DNA from 4 places in the Agrobacterium sp. GW821-FHT02D03 genome. Region 3 is predicted to be linked to each of the others. Evidence: riboswitches for the same ligand, from Rfam matches in the RefSeq annotation. Region 3 holds a riboswitch; each other region holds the start of a gene.
The links. A riboswitch is a leader RNA that binds a small molecule or an ion and turns the genes downstream of it on or off. The one in region 3 is predicted to bind cobalamin.

Region 1 (4,061 bases), on a different contig from region 3:
ACGATCGGGTGGATGGAGGAGGTCGAGTGGTTGATATAGGAAATCGAGCCGGTCGGCGGCACCGCCTGGAGATTCTGATTGTACAGCCCACCCTCCATCACAGCCTGCTTGAGTACCAGCCAGTCTTCCTGTGTCGGGATGTGAATGCCGGCCCTTTCGAACAGATCGGCAACGCGCGGCGTTGACGGCTTCCATTCCTGTTGCGTGTATTTGTCGAAGTAGTCGCCGCTCGCATATTTGGACTGTTCGAAGCCCTTGAAGCGCTGACCACGCTCTACTGCCAGGCGATTGGAAGCCTTCAGTGCGTGATAGGTCACCGTGTAGAAATAGATATTGGTGAAATCCACGCCTTCTTCGGAGCCATAGAAAATCCGCTCGCGTGCCAGATAGCCATGCAGGTTCATCTGGCCGAGGCCGATCGCGTGGCTCTCTGCGTTGCCCTTGGCGATGGATGGCACGGAGGCGATATGGCTCATGTCCGAGACGGCCGTCAAAGCGCGGATTGCGGTCTCGACCGTCCTGCCGAAATCGTCCGAATCCATCGCCGCTGCGATGTTGAGCGAGCCAAGGTTACAGGAAATATCCTTCCCCGTCGTTTCATAGGACAGGTCGGCCTCATAGGTGCTGGCTTCACTGACCTGAAGAATTTCCGAGCAGAGATTGCTCATGGTGATGCGCCCAGCAATCGGGTTCTCGCGGTTCACCGTGTCCTCGAACATGATGTAGGGATAGCCGCTTTCGAACTGGATTTCGGCCAGCACCTGAAAGAACTCGCGCGCCTTTATCTTCTTTTTGCGGATCCGGCTGTCGGCGACCATCTCCCGGTATTTTTCCGTCACCGAAATTTCGCTGAAGGCAACGCCATAGATGCGTTCCACATCATAGGGTGAGAACAGGTACATATCCTCATTGTTCTTGGCGAGTTCGAAGGTGATATCCGGAACGACGACGCCGAGCGACAGCGTCTTGATGCGGATTTTCTCGTCGGCATTTTCGCGCTTGGTGTCGAGGAAACGCATGATGTCGGGGTGATGGGCATTGAGATAGACGGCGCCTGCACCCTGGCGCGCGCCAAGCTGGTTGGCGTAGGAGAAGGAATCCTCCAGGAGCTTCATCACCGGAATGACACCGGAGGACTGGTTTTCGATCTGTTTGATCGGCGCACCGGCTTCACGAAGATTGGTCAGTGAAAGGGCCACCCCGCCGCCGCGCTTCGAGAGCTGCAATGCCGAGTTGATGCCGCGGGCGATCGACTCCATATTGTCTTCCATGCGCAGCAGGAAGCATGACACGAGCTCTCCGCGCTGCTTCTTGCCCGCATTGAGAAAAGTCGGAGTTGCCGGCTGGAAGCGGCCGGAGATCATCTCATCCACCAGGCCGCGCGCCAGTGTCTCGTCGCCGCGCGCCAGCGTCAGCGCCACCATACAGACGCGGTCCTCGTACCGCTCCAGATACCGTTTTCCGTCGAAGGTTTTCAGCGTATAGGACGTGTAGTATTTGAAAGCCCCGAGGAATGTCGGGAAGCGGAATTTCTTCGCATAGGCATGGTCGAAGAGATCGCGGACGAAGTTGAAGGCGTACTGGTCCAGCACTACCTGCTCGTAATAGCCTTCACTCAAAAGATAATCGAGCTTTTCGCGCAGATTGTGAAAGAACACCGTGTTCTGGTTCACGTGCTGAAGAAAGTACTGGCGCGCTGCCAGCCTGTCCCTGTCCAGCTGAATCCGGCCATCCTCATCGTAAAGGTTCAGCATCGCATTCAGTGCATGGTAATCCAGCACTGCTGCGTCCGACTGCTTCAGGGGCCTCTCGAGTGTCAACGTGTCCAAAATCGTTCCAATCCCTGTCTGACATTGACGACGTCCTCACCCGTCCCCATCAGCTCGAAGCGATAGAGATAGGGCACGCCGCATTTGGCGGAGATGATGTCGCCGGCGATCCCGAAGGTCGCGCCGAAATTGCTATTGCCCGCAGCAATCACGCCGCGAAGGTTTGCTCGATTATTCGCATCGTTGAGGAAGCGAATGACCTGTTTGGGAACCGCGCCCTTGCCGTTCTCGCCGCTATAGGTCGGGACGATGAGGACGAACGGGCTTGGAACATGCAGAGTCACAGCAGCGCTGATCGGGATGCGGCGGGCGGGGGTGTCGAGCTTGGCCACGAAGCGATGCGTGTTTTCCGAGCGCGTCGAGAAGTAGACGATCTCCCCCGCCATAGTCTGCGTCACGATGCAAGCGTGCTGATCATGTCGGGCCGAAAGCCCCCCCAATGCGTCTCGCCGGCAATCACGACTGGCACTTGACGATAACCAAGACCGAGCACCCGCTCATAGGCTTGCTCGTCAGTCGAGACATCGACGATCGTATAGTCGAGACCCTGACGATCGAGCGCGCGGGTGGTCGCAGTGCATTGAACGCAAGCGGGTTTGCTGTAGACGGTGATGCTCATCTTGATCCTCGTTCGAAAAAAGGCATGGGAAATCGCTCTCGCGCCGTGAAGCGCGTGACGGTTTAAAAACAGGGTTAAACGCAAAGCCGTGGTCTGCCGGACACTGCTGTCGCATAGCTAGATAGCAAAAGCGCTGAACGCTTTTGTGCACCATGCCTCAGACGCCGGTTACTCCAACGGATAAAAGACTGAACTCGTAATCATAGGACTTCACCCCGAAGTGGCTCTACGCGAAGGCATGGGGGAAGCGAGACGCACAGGGTCATCCCGTACGCATTCGCGACCTTCCGGGCACCCCGCCGGTGGACGTATTGACTCAAGGCAGGTCTCCTGGCTCGCGGGTCGTCACATTCATCTCGCCTTCCCGAAACCTTATGTTTCAGTGGCTGCTGAGAGAATGCTCGCCGCTTACAGTTGCGGGGGCAGCTGCGGCATTGCTCCACCATTGCTGGCTTCGCGCACCGTATTCCCATCTTCGCTCCCGACAGAATCGGAAGAACCTTGAATACCAGATATAGTAGGCATTTCGTTCAATGCGTCAATAGGCTGTTGCAACGACGCGAACTGGGCTGATCTTGATATCAACAGGAAAAATGCCGACACCATAATATGAAGCAAACGGTCTTGTTTTGTACAAGGAGAGGTGATTATAGGCGCAGGCATTGTGCGGCGGGAGCCGCGTTCAACGGGATTTCGGGTGATGATGAAGCGTCTTTTTGCGGCTGTGGGATTTTGTGCATTTGCAGGGTTTGCAGCAAACCCGGCGACGGCTGCGACGACCTATCCTCTGGCGATCGAAAACTGCGGCGCCACGGTCACCTTCAGCAAGGCACCTGAGCGTGCCGTGGCACTTGGTCAGAACAGTGCAGAGATCATGTTGCTGCTTGGCCTTCAGGACAAGATGGTTGGCACTGCCTTCTGGCCGAACAAGGTTCTGCCGCAGGTCGCCGAGGCAAACGCCAAGGTCAAGGTTCTGACCGTCGAGTTTCCGACCTTCGAATCCATCCTGGCACAGAACCCGGACTTTGTGACCGCCGCTTTGCCGACGCTCGTCGGCCCCACCAGCAAGGTGGCGAAGCGCGAAGATTTCGACAAGCTTGGCATCTCCACCTATCTTTCGCCCAGCATGTGCGCGCTGGACGACATGTCCAAAGACAAGTCCGGTTATGGCAATCGCTCCAAACTCTGGAACATGGAGACGCTGTATAAGGAGATCGATGATCTCTCGCAGATTTTTGACGTGGCCGACAAGGGTCAGGCCGTCATCGCCGACCTGAAGAAGCGCGAAGCTGCATTGCGTGCTGATGCGCCGAAGGATGGCAAGAAGCTTTCCTATGTCTTCTGGTTCTCCAGCCCGTCGCCGTCGGCTGACGCCTATCTCGGCGGCAAGAACAGCCCATCGGGCTATATCGCCGATCTGTTGGGCGGCACCAATGCCATTACCACCGAAACCGAATCTCCGGCCATTGGTTGGGAAACGATCATTGCCGCCAATCCCGACGTGATCGTCGTGACGCAGGTCGACCGCAATCGCTGGGAACTCGACAAGGCAGATGCCAAGATCAAGTTCCTGAATAGCGACCCTGCCACCAGCCAGATGAATGCAGTCAAGA
Region 2 (4,061 bases), on a different contig from region 3:
TCCGACAATGCTGACCATCACCGCCGTCATCAAGGCAGACGTGCCCGTAAGCACGACATAGACGCGGCGCACGGGGATGCCAAGAGAGGCTGCCGACTCCGCTCCGAAGGTAAAGGCGTCCAGGGCGCGGGCATGCCAGAGGCAGACGATAAGACCGAACATGGCTATGGGAAGGGCAAGCGAGACATCCGTCCAGCGAACGCCGGACAGATTGCCGAGCAGCCAGAACATGATGCCGCGCGCCTGTTCCGCATTGGCGGCCTTGGTGACAATGAATGAGGTAAGCGCGTTGAACAATTGCGAACCGGCAACGCCAGCGAGGATGATTGCACTGTTACCCCGCCCTGCCCTCAGCGCCAGCAGGCTGACAAGCGCAAAAGCTACGAGCGCACCAAGAAATGCACCGAGCGGCAGTGTCAGCATGCCCGCGCCGAAGCCAAGGAGCGCGACGCTGACCGCGCCAGTCGACGCTCCAGCGGAGATGCCGAGAATATAGGGGTCGGCCAGAGGATTGCGCAGCAGCGATTGCAGCACGACACCGGAGACGGCAAGCGCTGCCCCGCAACAGGCGGCAACCACGGCGCGGCTCAAACGATAGTTCCAGATGATCCCCTCATCGATGGCATCCAGTGGGTATCCGGCGTGCCAGAGGCGATTGGCGACGGTCTTGGCGACAACCTCCATCGGAATGGAGGTTTCGCCAATCGAGGCGCCCAGCCAAAGCGCCACCAGAAGACACCCGGCTGCAATGACGGCAGCGCGGGTGTAAAGAAAGGGAACGGACATCCTCTTACTTCGCTAGGCCAAGTTGGACGATCTGGTCGGCCAGGACCTCGATGCCGTCGATGGTCCGGATCGTCGGGTTCATCGCCTGCGCATCCATGACGACGATATGGTTGTCCTTCACCGCTGGCATCAGGCTTGTGACGGGATCATCTTTCAGGAATTTCAGCTTCACGGCGATATCGTCGGCTGGAAACCGGCGGCGGTCCATTTTGCCCGCGACGATGATCGTGGGGTTGGACTTGGCGATGGTTTCCCAACCGACGGTCGGCCATTCCTCATCACTGTCGATGACATTCTTGATGCCGAGCGCCGACATGATGTAGCCGGGAGCACCATTCTTGCCCGCCACGTAAGGATCGATATCCAGTTCGGCGCTGGAGAACCAGAAGACAGCCGAGAGCTTACCATTCACGGATGCGATCTTCTGACGCGCAGCACCCTCGCGGGCCTTCAGGTCGGCGATGAGCTTCTCACCTCGATCCTGCACGTTGAAGATTTGCGCGAGTTCAGCAATTTCCTGATAGATCTGGTCCATGGTGAAGACCGAATGTCTGACACCATCGCCGCCGCCCGAATTGTCCTTACCCGTGCAATCGGCAGGCGACGTGTAAACCGGGATACCAAGCTCTTCAAATTGCTCAGGCTTTGCCACAATGCCTTCCGGACCGACATGCCATTGAAACTGAGCGGTTACGAGGTCCGGCTTTTTGGCAACCACACTCTCGAAACTCGGATCATTGTCCGCGAGGCGCTCGACCGTGGCGTTGGCCTCTTCGTATCCCTTGATAACCGGGCCGATCCAGACGGCCGTACCGACAACCTTGTCGGCCAGTCCGAGCAGATAGAGAATTTCCGTGGTGCTCTGACCAAGAGAAACGGTGCGCTGTGGAGCATGCGTGAAGGTGACGTCCCTGCCGCAATTTTTCAGCGTCAAGGGGTAGGTCGTTTCCGCAGCCTCTGCCGTTTTCGGCACGATCGAGAGCGCAGTGAGTGCAGCGGCCAGAAACGCGCCGGTGAAATGAAATGTCATGGTCCGATAATCCCCGAAATCGTCGACGTTGCCGACAAGCAAGACGCCGTCATGTGAGCGCGAATGAAACACTCATTCGACAGCCACGGGAGTGAGACGATCGAGAACGAGGGAAAAAGACAGATGGATGTGAGCGCTGAAGGGCGCAAATAACAATCATGACGTCTCCTGTTCAGGGCATCCCCGCCCGTGACATTGGAATGAACTTATGACGGCAGGTCTCCTGGCTCACGGATGATCGTCTTGCCCGCCTTCCCACGATAATTCGCAGTGGCCTGACGCAGGTGAATGCGCCACGAGTGCTCGACAATCCGCTTACAGTTGCGGGGGCAGCCACGGCATTGGAGATATCCCCTCACCGTGTTCCCTATTATTCCTCACGATCACTCGCTTGGAACCGTCGCCAGCCAGATAGACCTATTTGATCTCGTCCGTCAAGCAAGTCTATGTAATGTTATTACATATCAAAAACAAGTGGATCATTGTGCTGAGAATAAACAAAATGGCCGGAACGAAGTCCCGGCCATCAAGGGTTTTAGCGAAATGATCTGGTTATGGGAGCGTGTAGGCGATGACATAATCACCCGGCTTCGTCCCCACCGAACCGTGGCCGCCTGCAACCATCACGACATATTGCTTGCCGTCGTCGAGAGCGTAGGTCATGGGCGTGGCCTGCCCACCTGCGGGAAGGCGTGCTTCCCAAAGCTGCTTGCCGCTCGTCAGATCGTAAGCGCGCAGATAATCGTCCACCGCTGCGCCAAGGAAAGCGACGCCACCTTTGGTGATCATCGGACCGCCGATACCCGGCACACCGACCTTGAAGGGAAGTGGCAGCGGCGTCATGTCGTAAACGGTGCCGTTCTTGTGCTTATAGGCAACCTTGCCGGTTCTGAGATCGGCACCGGCGACATAACCCCATGGCGGCGCCTGGCAGGGAATGCCGATCGGGCTCAGGAACGGGCCCATCAGCACGCCATAGGGTGCACCATCATTGCGGTTCAAACCCTGCTCGCTGCCCTTCTCATCCTGACCTCGCGGGGGGATCTGGTCGCGCGGAACGAGCTGTGAGGTGAAGGCGAGATAGGTCGGCATGCCGAACATGACCTGGCGTTCGGGATCGACTGCGACACTGCCCCAGTTGAAGGTGCCAAAATTGCCAGGATAGATGATCGATCCATTCAGCGATGGCGGCGTGTAACGACCTTCGTAGTTCAGCTGATGGAACTTGATGCGGCAGGCGAGCTGATCGAACAGCGAGACACCCCACATGTTCTTTTCCTGCAGCGGTTCCGGCTTGAAGGTCAAGGCAGATGTGGGCTGCGTCGGCGCGGAGAAATCCTCGGGGATTGCCCCACCGGGTGCCGGCTCTTCGGTCACCGGCAGGATTGGCTCACCCGTCCGACGGTCCAGCACATAGATATCACCCTGCTTGGTCGGGCCAACGAGAGCGGGAACAGATTGACCATCCGGCTTGGTGATATCGAGCAGCACCGGCTGGGCCGGCACATCCATATCCCAGAGATCGTGATGCACCGTCTGCCGGACCCAGCGGTCCTGCCCGGTGTTTACGTCGAGTGCCACGATCGACGAGGAGTACTTCTCTACATTCTCGCTCCGACCCATTCCGAGCTGGTCAGGAACTTGATTTCCCAAAGGGATGTAGACGAGTCCAAGCGCTTCATCGACGCTGAATACGGACCAGCTGTTGGGAGAGTTGGTCGTATAGGTCTGACCCGGCGGAAGCGGTTGGGTCTGGGTAGGGTTTCCGGAATCCCAGTTCCATAGCAGCTCTCCGCTGTTCACATCGAAGGCGCGAATGACGCCCGACTGTTCCTGGGTGGAGTAGTTGTCATTGACTGCGCCGCCGACGATGATCTTGTTGCCGGCAATGGCGGGCGGCGATGTGGAGTAGTAGTAGCCAGCCGGATTGTACTTCATACCGACTTCGAGGTGGAGAACACCCTGATCGGCGAAAGACGTGCAAACCTTGCCGCTTTCGGCGTCGAGCGCGATCAGACGAGCATCGGATGTTGGGAGATAAACGCGGGCGGCGCATTGCGAACCGGCCTGAGCGGCTGGATCGGCATAGTAAGTCACGCCGCGGCATGTCTGGTGCTGGCGATTGGGATTCAGGCCGACATTCGGATCATATTTCCACTTTTCCTTGCCGGTCGCCGCATCGATGGCGATCGCCCAATTGTGCGGGGTGCAGAGGAAGAGTGTCTTGCCAACCTTCAGCGGCGTG
Region 3 (4,061 bases):
CTTCGATTGGCCGGTGCCGATTAAACCCAGCGCATCTTCGGCAGGCAGACGGGCCGCCTCGGCAAAATGCGGCAGGAGGCCGATGGAGCTCCAGCCAGTATGCTCGGCAATCATGCGCATGCCTTCGTCGAACAGCGAAGGATCGCCGCGAAAACGGTTGACGATGAAGCCTTCGATCATCGAGGCGTCGTCCGCATCCACCACCGTCTTCGTGCCGACGAGGCTGGCAATAACCCCTCCCCGGTCGATATCGCCGATCAGGATCACGGGAACATCGGCTGCCCGGGCAAAGCCCATATTGGCAATGTCGTTGGCGCGCAGATTGACTTCCGATGCGCTGCCGGCGCCTTCAACCAGCACCAGATCAGCGCGGGTCTTCAGATGCTCGAAGCTCTCCAGCACCCGGGGCATCAGCCCGGCCTTCATCTGTTGATAGTCGGCTGCTTTCGCATTGCCGAGAATTTTTCCCTGAACCACGAGCTGCGCACCCGTTTCGCTCTGAGGCTTCAACAGGACCGGGTTCATATGTACCGACAGCGGCACGCCGGCCGCGCGCGCTTGTAGAGCTTGCGCCCTGCCGATCTCGCCGCCATCGGCTGTGACCGCCGCGTTGTTGGACATGTTCTGCGGCTTGAAGGGCAACACGGAAAGTCCGCGCCGGGTAAAGGCGCGCGCCAGACCGGCCACCATCAGCGACTTGCCGACATCCGAGCCGGTTCCCTGAAACATGATGGATCTGGCGGCCATGGATCAGTACTCGATGCCGGATTGGGCTTTGACGCCCGCCTTGAAGTGATGCTTCACGAGCGTCATCTCCGTCACCATGTCGGCCGCTTCGATCATGAGAGGCTTGGCATTGCGGCCGGTGACGATGATGTGGAGATCGGGGCGGCGGCTCTGCAAGGTGGTGACGACCTCCGTCAGATCGAGATAGTCATAGCGCAGCGCAATGTTCAGCTCGTCCAGCACCATAAGACCGATCGTTTCGTCGGCCATCAGGAGTTTGGCTTCATCCCAGGCTTTCGTGGCTGCGGCGACGTCGCGCTTCAGATCCTGAGTGTCCCACGTGAAACCTTCGCCCATGGTGCGCCATTCCACCCGGTCGCCGAAAATCGTCAGCGCCTGCTGCTCGCCGGTCGACCACGCACCCTTGATGAACTGAACGATGCCGACCCGTCTGCCCGTGCCGAGCATCCGAAGCGCAAGGCCGAAAGCGGCCGTCGACTTGCCCTTGCCGGGACCGGTATTGACCATCAGCAGACCCTTCTCGATGGTCTTTTCGGCCACTTCCGCATCCTGCACGCTCTTGCGGTTCACCATCTTTTCGCGGTGGCGGGCGGCCTCGCTGTCGCTGATCTCGCGTGTCATGATGTCCCACGTCCTTCCGAGCCGTTTTTAGAAGCGGCGACTATAGTCAAAACGCCCTCCTCCGCAATGGAGCCTATGAGAGGCGTAACGATGCCTGCATTGACCAAGGCGCGGCTTGCCCGTAAAGGTAAGGCACTGACGGTCTTTTTCCGGCAACGGGAAAAGCTAAGAGGGAACACGGTTCCGCCCGCTCTTCGGGTCAATCCGTGGCTGCCCCCGCAACTGTAAGCGGCGAGCCCACACCGTAAAGCCACTGGATTTCGATCCGGGAAGGCGGTGCAAGGGCGCTCATTCAAGCCGCAAGCCAGGAGACCTGCCGTTTCAGAACAAAACGTCTGCCGGGCGGGGTGCTCCGGTCAGTCGGTCTCGCCGAGTTTCGGTTTGCGCTGTCTCGCATTCCGTCTTCGGCATCCGCACCCCTTGCATGTTTGAATGGCGGAAGCGGATACGGTTTGGATATTACCTCAACATCGTCACGGACTGAAGGATCAACCGACACGCGAGAAGCGTCCGGCCTGGTCGTTTATGTCTGTCGCAGCTGCCGCGACGAGGCGGAGCCGAATGCGGAACCGCGTCCCGGTGCGCTTCTCGCGCAAGCGACGATCGCACTTGGCACTGATGCAAATGTCGAGGTGCGCAGCGTCAATTGCCTTGCCAATTGCAAGCGCGGTGCCAGCGCCGCAATGCGCACAGCCGACGGCTGGTCCTATGTGTTTGGCGGTCTGACGCCTGAAAACGCCGAGGATCTGATCACTGGTGCGCGCCTGCTTTCCACGTCCACCGATGGACTGATGCCCTGGCGCGGCCGTCCCGATAGTTTGAAGCGCGGCATGGTCGCGCGCATCCCACCTTTGAATTTCGTCGAGGAGACATCATGACCACGCTAGAGCGCGTTCCCTGCACCATCGTCACCGGCTTTCTGGGCGCCGGCAAAACCACGCTGCTGCGCGGCCTTCTTGAAAAGATCGATGGCAAGCGACTGGCGATCATCGTCAACGAGTTCGGCGATGTCGGCATCGATGGCGAAATCCTCAAAGGCTGCGGCATCGAAAGCTGCCCGGAAGAAAATATCGTCGAGCTCGCCAATGGGTGCATCTGCTGCACGGTCGCCGATGATTTTCAGCCGGCCATCGAACAGATCCTCAGCCGCCAGCCCAGGGTCGAACATATCCTGATCGAAACCTCCGGCCTCGCACTGCCGAAACCCCTCGTCCAGGCCTTCCAATGGCCGGCGATCAAGAGCCGCGTCACCGTCGATGCCGTCATTGCGGTGGCCGATGGCGCAGCGCTCGCAGAAGGCATGGTGTCGCATGACATGGATGCGCTGGCCGCCCAGCGTGCGAATGACGAAGCGCTCGATCATGACGATCCTGTCGAGGAAGTCTTCGAAGACCAGATCGCCTGCGCCGACCTGATCGTGCTGACCAAGGGTGATCTTCTCGATGCGGATGGTCTGGAGCGCGCCAAGGCACACATCACGGAGCATCTGCCAAAGGCTGCGAAAATCGTTGTCGCATCGCATGGCCAGATCGATCCTGCGGTTCTGATCGGTCTTGGGCTTGCGGTCGAGAACGATATCGAAAACCGCCATACCCACCATGACGACGAAGAAGACCACGATCACGACGAGTTCGACAGCTTCGTCGTCGAGCTTGGCGCGGTGTCCGATCCTGAGGCGCTGGCTCAGCGTATCGCCCAGACGGCGGCCTCCGAGAATGTCCTGCGCATCAAAGGCTTCGTAGAGGTCGCCTCCAAGCCCATGCGCTTGCAGGTTCAGGCCGTCGGCTCGCGCGTCAACCACTATTTCGATCGCCCCTGGGCTGCGGGCGAAGTGCGCCGTTCGGCGCTTGTGGTGATTGGCGAAAAAGGCCTCAACCGCGAGAAAATCGAACAGATGCTGGCTGCCTGACGCATCATGCATATACTCGCCACCACATCTTCGTCGCTGGACGACCTGATCGAGCCGGTTGATCTCAACCAGCCCCAGGCGGATGTGGTGGTGCTGTCTTTCTCGTCCAGCGACCTTGCAGGTCTGCAGCGCGCCTGGCCCGACGACTCAGGCGTTTCGCTCAGCGTCGCCAATCTTTCCGACCTTCGACATCCCATGTCCGTCGACCTTTGGATCGAAAAGACGGCGGAACATGCCAAACTTATCCTTATCCGGATTCTGGGTGGGGCGGACCGCTGGCGCTACGGCGTCGATCAGTTGGCGATGATGGCACGCAGGCGCGGCATCAAGCTCCTGCTTCTGCCCGGTGAGTGCAGCGAGCGCGACGAAAAGCTCGAGGCGCAATCCACAATCGACCAGACGTGGCTCGCCTCGATCCTCTCTTTCTTTCGCGAAGGCGGCCCGCAGAACATGCGTCGCCTTTCAGAAGGCCTTGCCGCCTTTGCTAAAACCAATGTCTGGCCTGGCTTCACGCCGGAACCGCTGCCGAAATCCGGCTTCTATCTCCCGGGTCTTGGCGCCGTCCATGTGGATGACGCCCTCGCGGCTTTTGTCCCCGAAGCTCCAAGACTTCCCATTCTTTTCTACCGTTCCATGCTTCTGGCTGCCGATGTTGCGCCGATTGATGCGCTCTTCGAGGCGCTGAAATCCCGCGGTTTCGCGCCTCTGCCGATCTTTGTCAGCGGCCTGAAGGATGGCGGCGCGATCCGATTTCTCGAGGACGCACTGGTACCGCTGAAACCCG
Region 4 (4,061 bases), 1.5 Mb from region 3:
CGACAAGACGCTGGCCTTCCAGATGAGCCAGTTCGAAGCAACGTTGGCGGTCACGGACTGGAAACGCACGGAGAATGGCTGGCACTGCAGCCATGGTCCGGTTTCCCATATTCCCGAAGGCGAGGAGGCCGATTACCGGGCCTGCATGCTGGGCTTCCGCGACTACGTCAACAAGAATGGCTTCAAGAGCGTCGTTCTCGGCCTTTCCGGCGGCATCGACTCGGCCATCTGCGCAGCAATCGCGGTTGATGCGCTGGGCGAGGAGCGGGTGCGCTGCATCATGCTGCCCTACCGCTATACCTCGGAAGAATCGCTGAAGGACGCCGCCGATTGCGCCAGGGCGCTCGGCTGCCGTTATGACATCGTTCCGATTGCCGAACCTGTCGATGGCTTCATGACGGCGCTGTCGGATCTGTTCGAAGGAACGGAAGAGGGCATCACCGAGGAAAACCTGCAGAGCCGTGCGCGCGGCACGATCCTGATGGGCGTTTCCAACAAGTTTGGTTCGATGGTGGTAACCACCGGCAACAAGTCGGAAATGTCCGTCGGCTATGCCACGCTCTATGGCGATATGAATGGCGGCTTCAACCCCATCAAGGACCTCTACAAGATGCAGGTCTATGCCATCTCCAGATGGCGCAACGCCCACGTGCCGCCCGGCGCGCTTGGGCCTTCGGGCGAAGTCATCCCCGCCAACATCATTTCCAAGGCCCCATCCGCGGAATTGCGGCCCAATCAGACCGACCAGGACTCGCTGCCACCCTATCCGGTTCTCGACGATATTCTCGAGTGCCTGGTGGAACAGGAAATGTCCGTCGACGAAATCGTGGCGCGCGGTCACGACGTTGCAACGGTTCATCGCATCGAGCATCTGTTGTACTTGGCCGAATATAAGCGCCGGCAGTCTGCACCTGGCGTGAAGATTACCAAGAAGAACTTCGGTCGCGATCGCAGGTATCCTATTACCAATCGATTCCGCGACAGGTAGGTCCGACGGGTCGGTGGGCAATCGCAGCGGGAGGAACGATGCGAAGTTCAGTCGAGATATTCAATATCCGTACCCGTGAAAATCGGATCGTCTGGCAGACCGAGAAACTGTTCGAAGCGCCGAACTGGTCTCCAGATGGGCAATATCTGCTGCTCAACAGCGATGGCGTCCTCTACCGCCTGCCCCTTACTGGAGACATCGAGGTCGATAAGGTAGACACCGGCTTCGCGGTTCAGTGCAACAACGACCACGGCATCTCGCCCGACGGTTCTCTTTATGCCATTTCCGACAAGGTCGAGTTTGGCAAGAGCGCGATCTATCTTCTTCCATCCGTCGGCGGCACGCCGAAACTGATGACGCGGAACCTGCCGTCCTACTGGCATGGTTGGGCGCCGGATGGCAAAAGCTTTGCCTATTGCGGGATCAGGGATCAGGTTTTCGATATCTATGCCATGGACATCGAAACCGGCACCGAAACACGTCTGACCCATGGCGAGGGGCGAAACGACGGTCCGGATTATTCGCCCGATGGTCAGTGGATCTACTTCAACTCCAGCCGCACAGGACAGATGCAGATCTGGCGGGTGAGACCGGATGGATCGGGCGTTGAGCGGATCACCGATAGCCCATATGGCGACTGGTTTCCGCATCCATCTCCCAAGGGAGACAAGGTCGTTTTCATTTCCTATGACGGCGACGTCTTCGACCACCCGCGTGATCTCGATGTTCGCGTGCGGCTGATGGACCCGGATGGTGGCAACGTCGAAACGCTCTTCGATCTCTTTGGCGGGCAGGGAACGATGAACTCACCCAACTGGTCACCGGACGGTGATGAATTCGCCTATGTGCGATATTTTCCGGTTGGATAGACGTAGCGCGCTTGCCTTCCGATCGGCAATTGCCCATACGCAACGTCGTCAGGTGCCTGCCTTTGGCAGGAGAATCGGGAATGCGGTGCGAGACCGCAACGTGCCCAACGCTGTGAGGCGGATGCCTGTTGCCATAAGCCACTGAGCAATCGGGAAGGCGGCAACGGGCAGACGAAGCCAAGTCAGAAGACCGGCCTGACACGATAGACCAGTCCGCGCGGACGGCGGGAGGTTGTTAGGAAGAGCGTTTGTGCCCTGCCTACAGCATCGGCCCGAAAATCGAAATCGATTTTCGGAAAGCACGATGCGTAGATCAAAGAAGATAGAGCGTCCTTTGTGCGTCCAATAGGACGCACGGCGCTCTAAGGCGCACTCGTGGTCTTTCTACATTGTTGGGGATTGACGATGCGACCTGATGATAATGGACCCGGACCGGTGCCGGCCTATGAATTTGCCAGGCACGAAAAGGCTGCGGTCTACCGCGCCATCGAGACCCGCCGTGATGTCCGCAACGAGTTTTTATCCGATCCGCTTTCTGATGAACTGATCAACAAGCTGCTTTCCGCCGCCCACTCCGCCCCCTCGGTGGGTTTCATGCAGCCATGGAATTTTACTCTCGTCAGCGATGCAGACATCAAAAATGCCGTGTGGCAGGCTTTCAGTCGCGCCAATGAGGAAGCGGCCTTGATGTTTCCCGACGATAAGCAGTCGCTCTACCGAAGCCTCAAGCTGGAGGGCATCCGGAAGGCGCCGCTCTCCATCTGCGTCACCTGCGATCCCACAAGAGGTGGCGATGTCGTGCTGGGGCGAACGCACAATCCGCGCATGGATGTCTACTCCACCGTGTGCGCCGTGCAGAACCTCTGGCTTGCGGCACGCGCCGAAGGGGTCGGCGTCGGTTGGGTCAGCATCTTCCATGACGACGATATTCGAAAAATCCTTGGTATCCCTGAGCACATCGAAATCGTCGCGTGGCTCTGCGTCGGCTATGTCTCGGAACTCTATGCCGAGCCTGAGTTAGCGGTGAAGGGCTGGCGTCAGCGTTTGCCGCTGGACGAACTGATTTTCAAAGACCGGTGGGGCGAGAAATAGGCAGGTTCCGCCGCGCGCAGCTTGCTTTCCCGGCGCCCAAAAATCCACTTGCCAGTCCTCATGGCCGGTGGCTTAGTTCACTCTCATTTTGAGAGGGGATCATATTATGCCGATTGAAAACTGGCTGGCCTTCGTTGCCGCATCTGCCATCATGCTCGCCATTCCCGGACCAACGATCTTGCTGGTCATTTCTTACGCGCTTGGTCACGGACGCAAGGCAAGTAGCGCCACCGTTGCCGGTGTAGCGCTTGGCGACTTTACCGCCATGACGGCGTCCATGCTGGGTCTTGGTGCACTGCTCGCGACCTCCGCCGCTCTCTTCACGGTCTTGAAGTGGGTGGGCGCTGCCTATCTGATCTATCTCGGCATCAAGCTCTGGCGCGCGCCTGTCGGCACGTCGGCTGAAGGCGAGGGTGACGTGACGGGTCGTGAGCGTCCACTAAAGATCTTCCTCCACACCTATATCGTCACGGCACTGAACCCTAAGAGCATCATCTTCTTCGTTGCCTTCCTGCCGCAGTTCCTGGTGCCGACCCTGCCGTTCTGGCCGCAGGTGCTTATTTTCGAAGTTACTTTTCTAGTGCTTGCGACTTGCAACGCCGCTCTTTATGGGTTGCTGGCAAGTGCGGCCCGCAACACCATCCGCAAGCCCTCCGTCCAGCGCGTCGTCAATCGCACCGGTGGCGGACTATTGATTGGTGCCGGACTGCTCGCGGCGGGCTGGAAGAAAGCCGTCGCCTAAACCGTCGCCAATCCGTGCGGCGCCGAGTTCTGGAATATACCAATGTCAGTGCCGCACATCCTTCTTGCCTTGGTCACCGTCTTCCTCTGGGGCTTCAACTTCGTGGTGATCAAGGTCGGCGTCATGGATATGCCGCCGCTGTTTCTCACAGCCTTGCGCTACCTCTTCGCAGCCGTGCCGCTCATCTTCTTTCTGCCGCGCCCGAAGGTTCCTTGGAAGCACATGGTCGTCTACGGCATGGTCATGGGCTGCGCGCAATTTGGCCTGCTCTATACGGCGATCAAGTGGGGCCTGCCTGCAGGGCTTGCCTCGCTCGTCATGCAGTCGCAGGCGTTCTTCACCATGGCGCTGGCCGTGACGATGCTCGGTG

Region 1: linked by a shared signal. The riboswitch ahead of nrdH (glutaredoxin-like protein NrdH) and the one ahead of AC07U5_RS01345 (DUF1636 family protein) in region 3 are both predicted to bind cobalamin.
Region 2: linked by a shared signal. The riboswitch ahead of AC07U5_RS15390 (ABC transporter substrate-binding protein) and the one ahead of AC07U5_RS01345 (DUF1636 family protein) in region 3 are both predicted to bind cobalamin.
Region 4: linked by a shared signal. The riboswitch ahead of bluB (5,6-dimethylbenzimidazole synthase) and the one ahead of AC07U5_RS01345 (DUF1636 family protein) in region 3 are both predicted to bind cobalamin.

The regions. Positions count from the first base shown of each region.
Region 1 covers NZ_JBWKVN010000002.1:948,122-952,182, forward strand. The annotation lists gene nrdE (class 1b ribonucleoside-diphosphate reductase subunit alpha) at 1-1,829, opposite strand, end outside; gene nrdI (class Ib ribonucleoside-diphosphate reductase assembly flavoprotein NrdI) at 1,817-2,215, opposite strand; gene nrdH (glutaredoxin-like protein NrdH) at 2,224-2,448, opposite strand; cobalamin riboswitch at 2,752-2,967, opposite strand; gene AC07U5_RS17755 (ABC transporter substrate-binding protein) at 3,149-4,061, shown strand, end outside.
Region 2 covers NZ_JBWKVN010000002.1:419,485-423,545, forward strand. The annotation lists gene AC07U5_RS15385 (FecCD family ABC transporter permease) at 1-786, opposite strand, end outside; gene AC07U5_RS15390 (ABC transporter substrate-binding protein) at 791-1,816, opposite strand; cobalamin riboswitch at 2,013-2,233, opposite strand; gene AC07U5_RS15395 (glucose/quinate/shikimate family membrane-bound PQQ-dependent dehydrogenase) at 2,369-4,061, opposite strand, start outside.
Region 3 covers NZ_JBWKVN010000001.1:282,607-286,667, forward strand. The annotation lists gene AC07U5_RS01335 (cobyric acid synthase) at 1-747, opposite strand, end outside; gene cobO (cob(I)yrinic acid a,c-diamide adenosyltransferase) at 751-1,368, opposite strand; cobalamin riboswitch at 1,491-1,703, shown strand; gene AC07U5_RS01345 (DUF1636 family protein) at 1,821-2,246, shown strand; gene cobW (cobalamin biosynthesis protein CobW) at 2,240-3,277, shown strand; gene cobN (cobaltochelatase subunit CobN) at 3,284-4,061, shown strand, end outside.
Region 4 covers NZ_JBWKVN010000001.1:1,812,865-1,816,925, reverse strand. The annotation lists gene AC07U5_RS08515 (NAD+ synthase) at 1-988, shown strand, start outside; gene AC07U5_RS08510 (TolB family protein) at 1,027-1,857, shown strand; cobalamin riboswitch at 1,891-2,070, shown strand; gene bluB (5,6-dimethylbenzimidazole synthase) at 2,263-2,949, shown strand; gene AC07U5_RS08500 (LysE family translocator) at 3,056-3,691, shown strand; gene AC07U5_RS08495 (EamA family transporter) at 3,734-4,061, shown strand, end outside.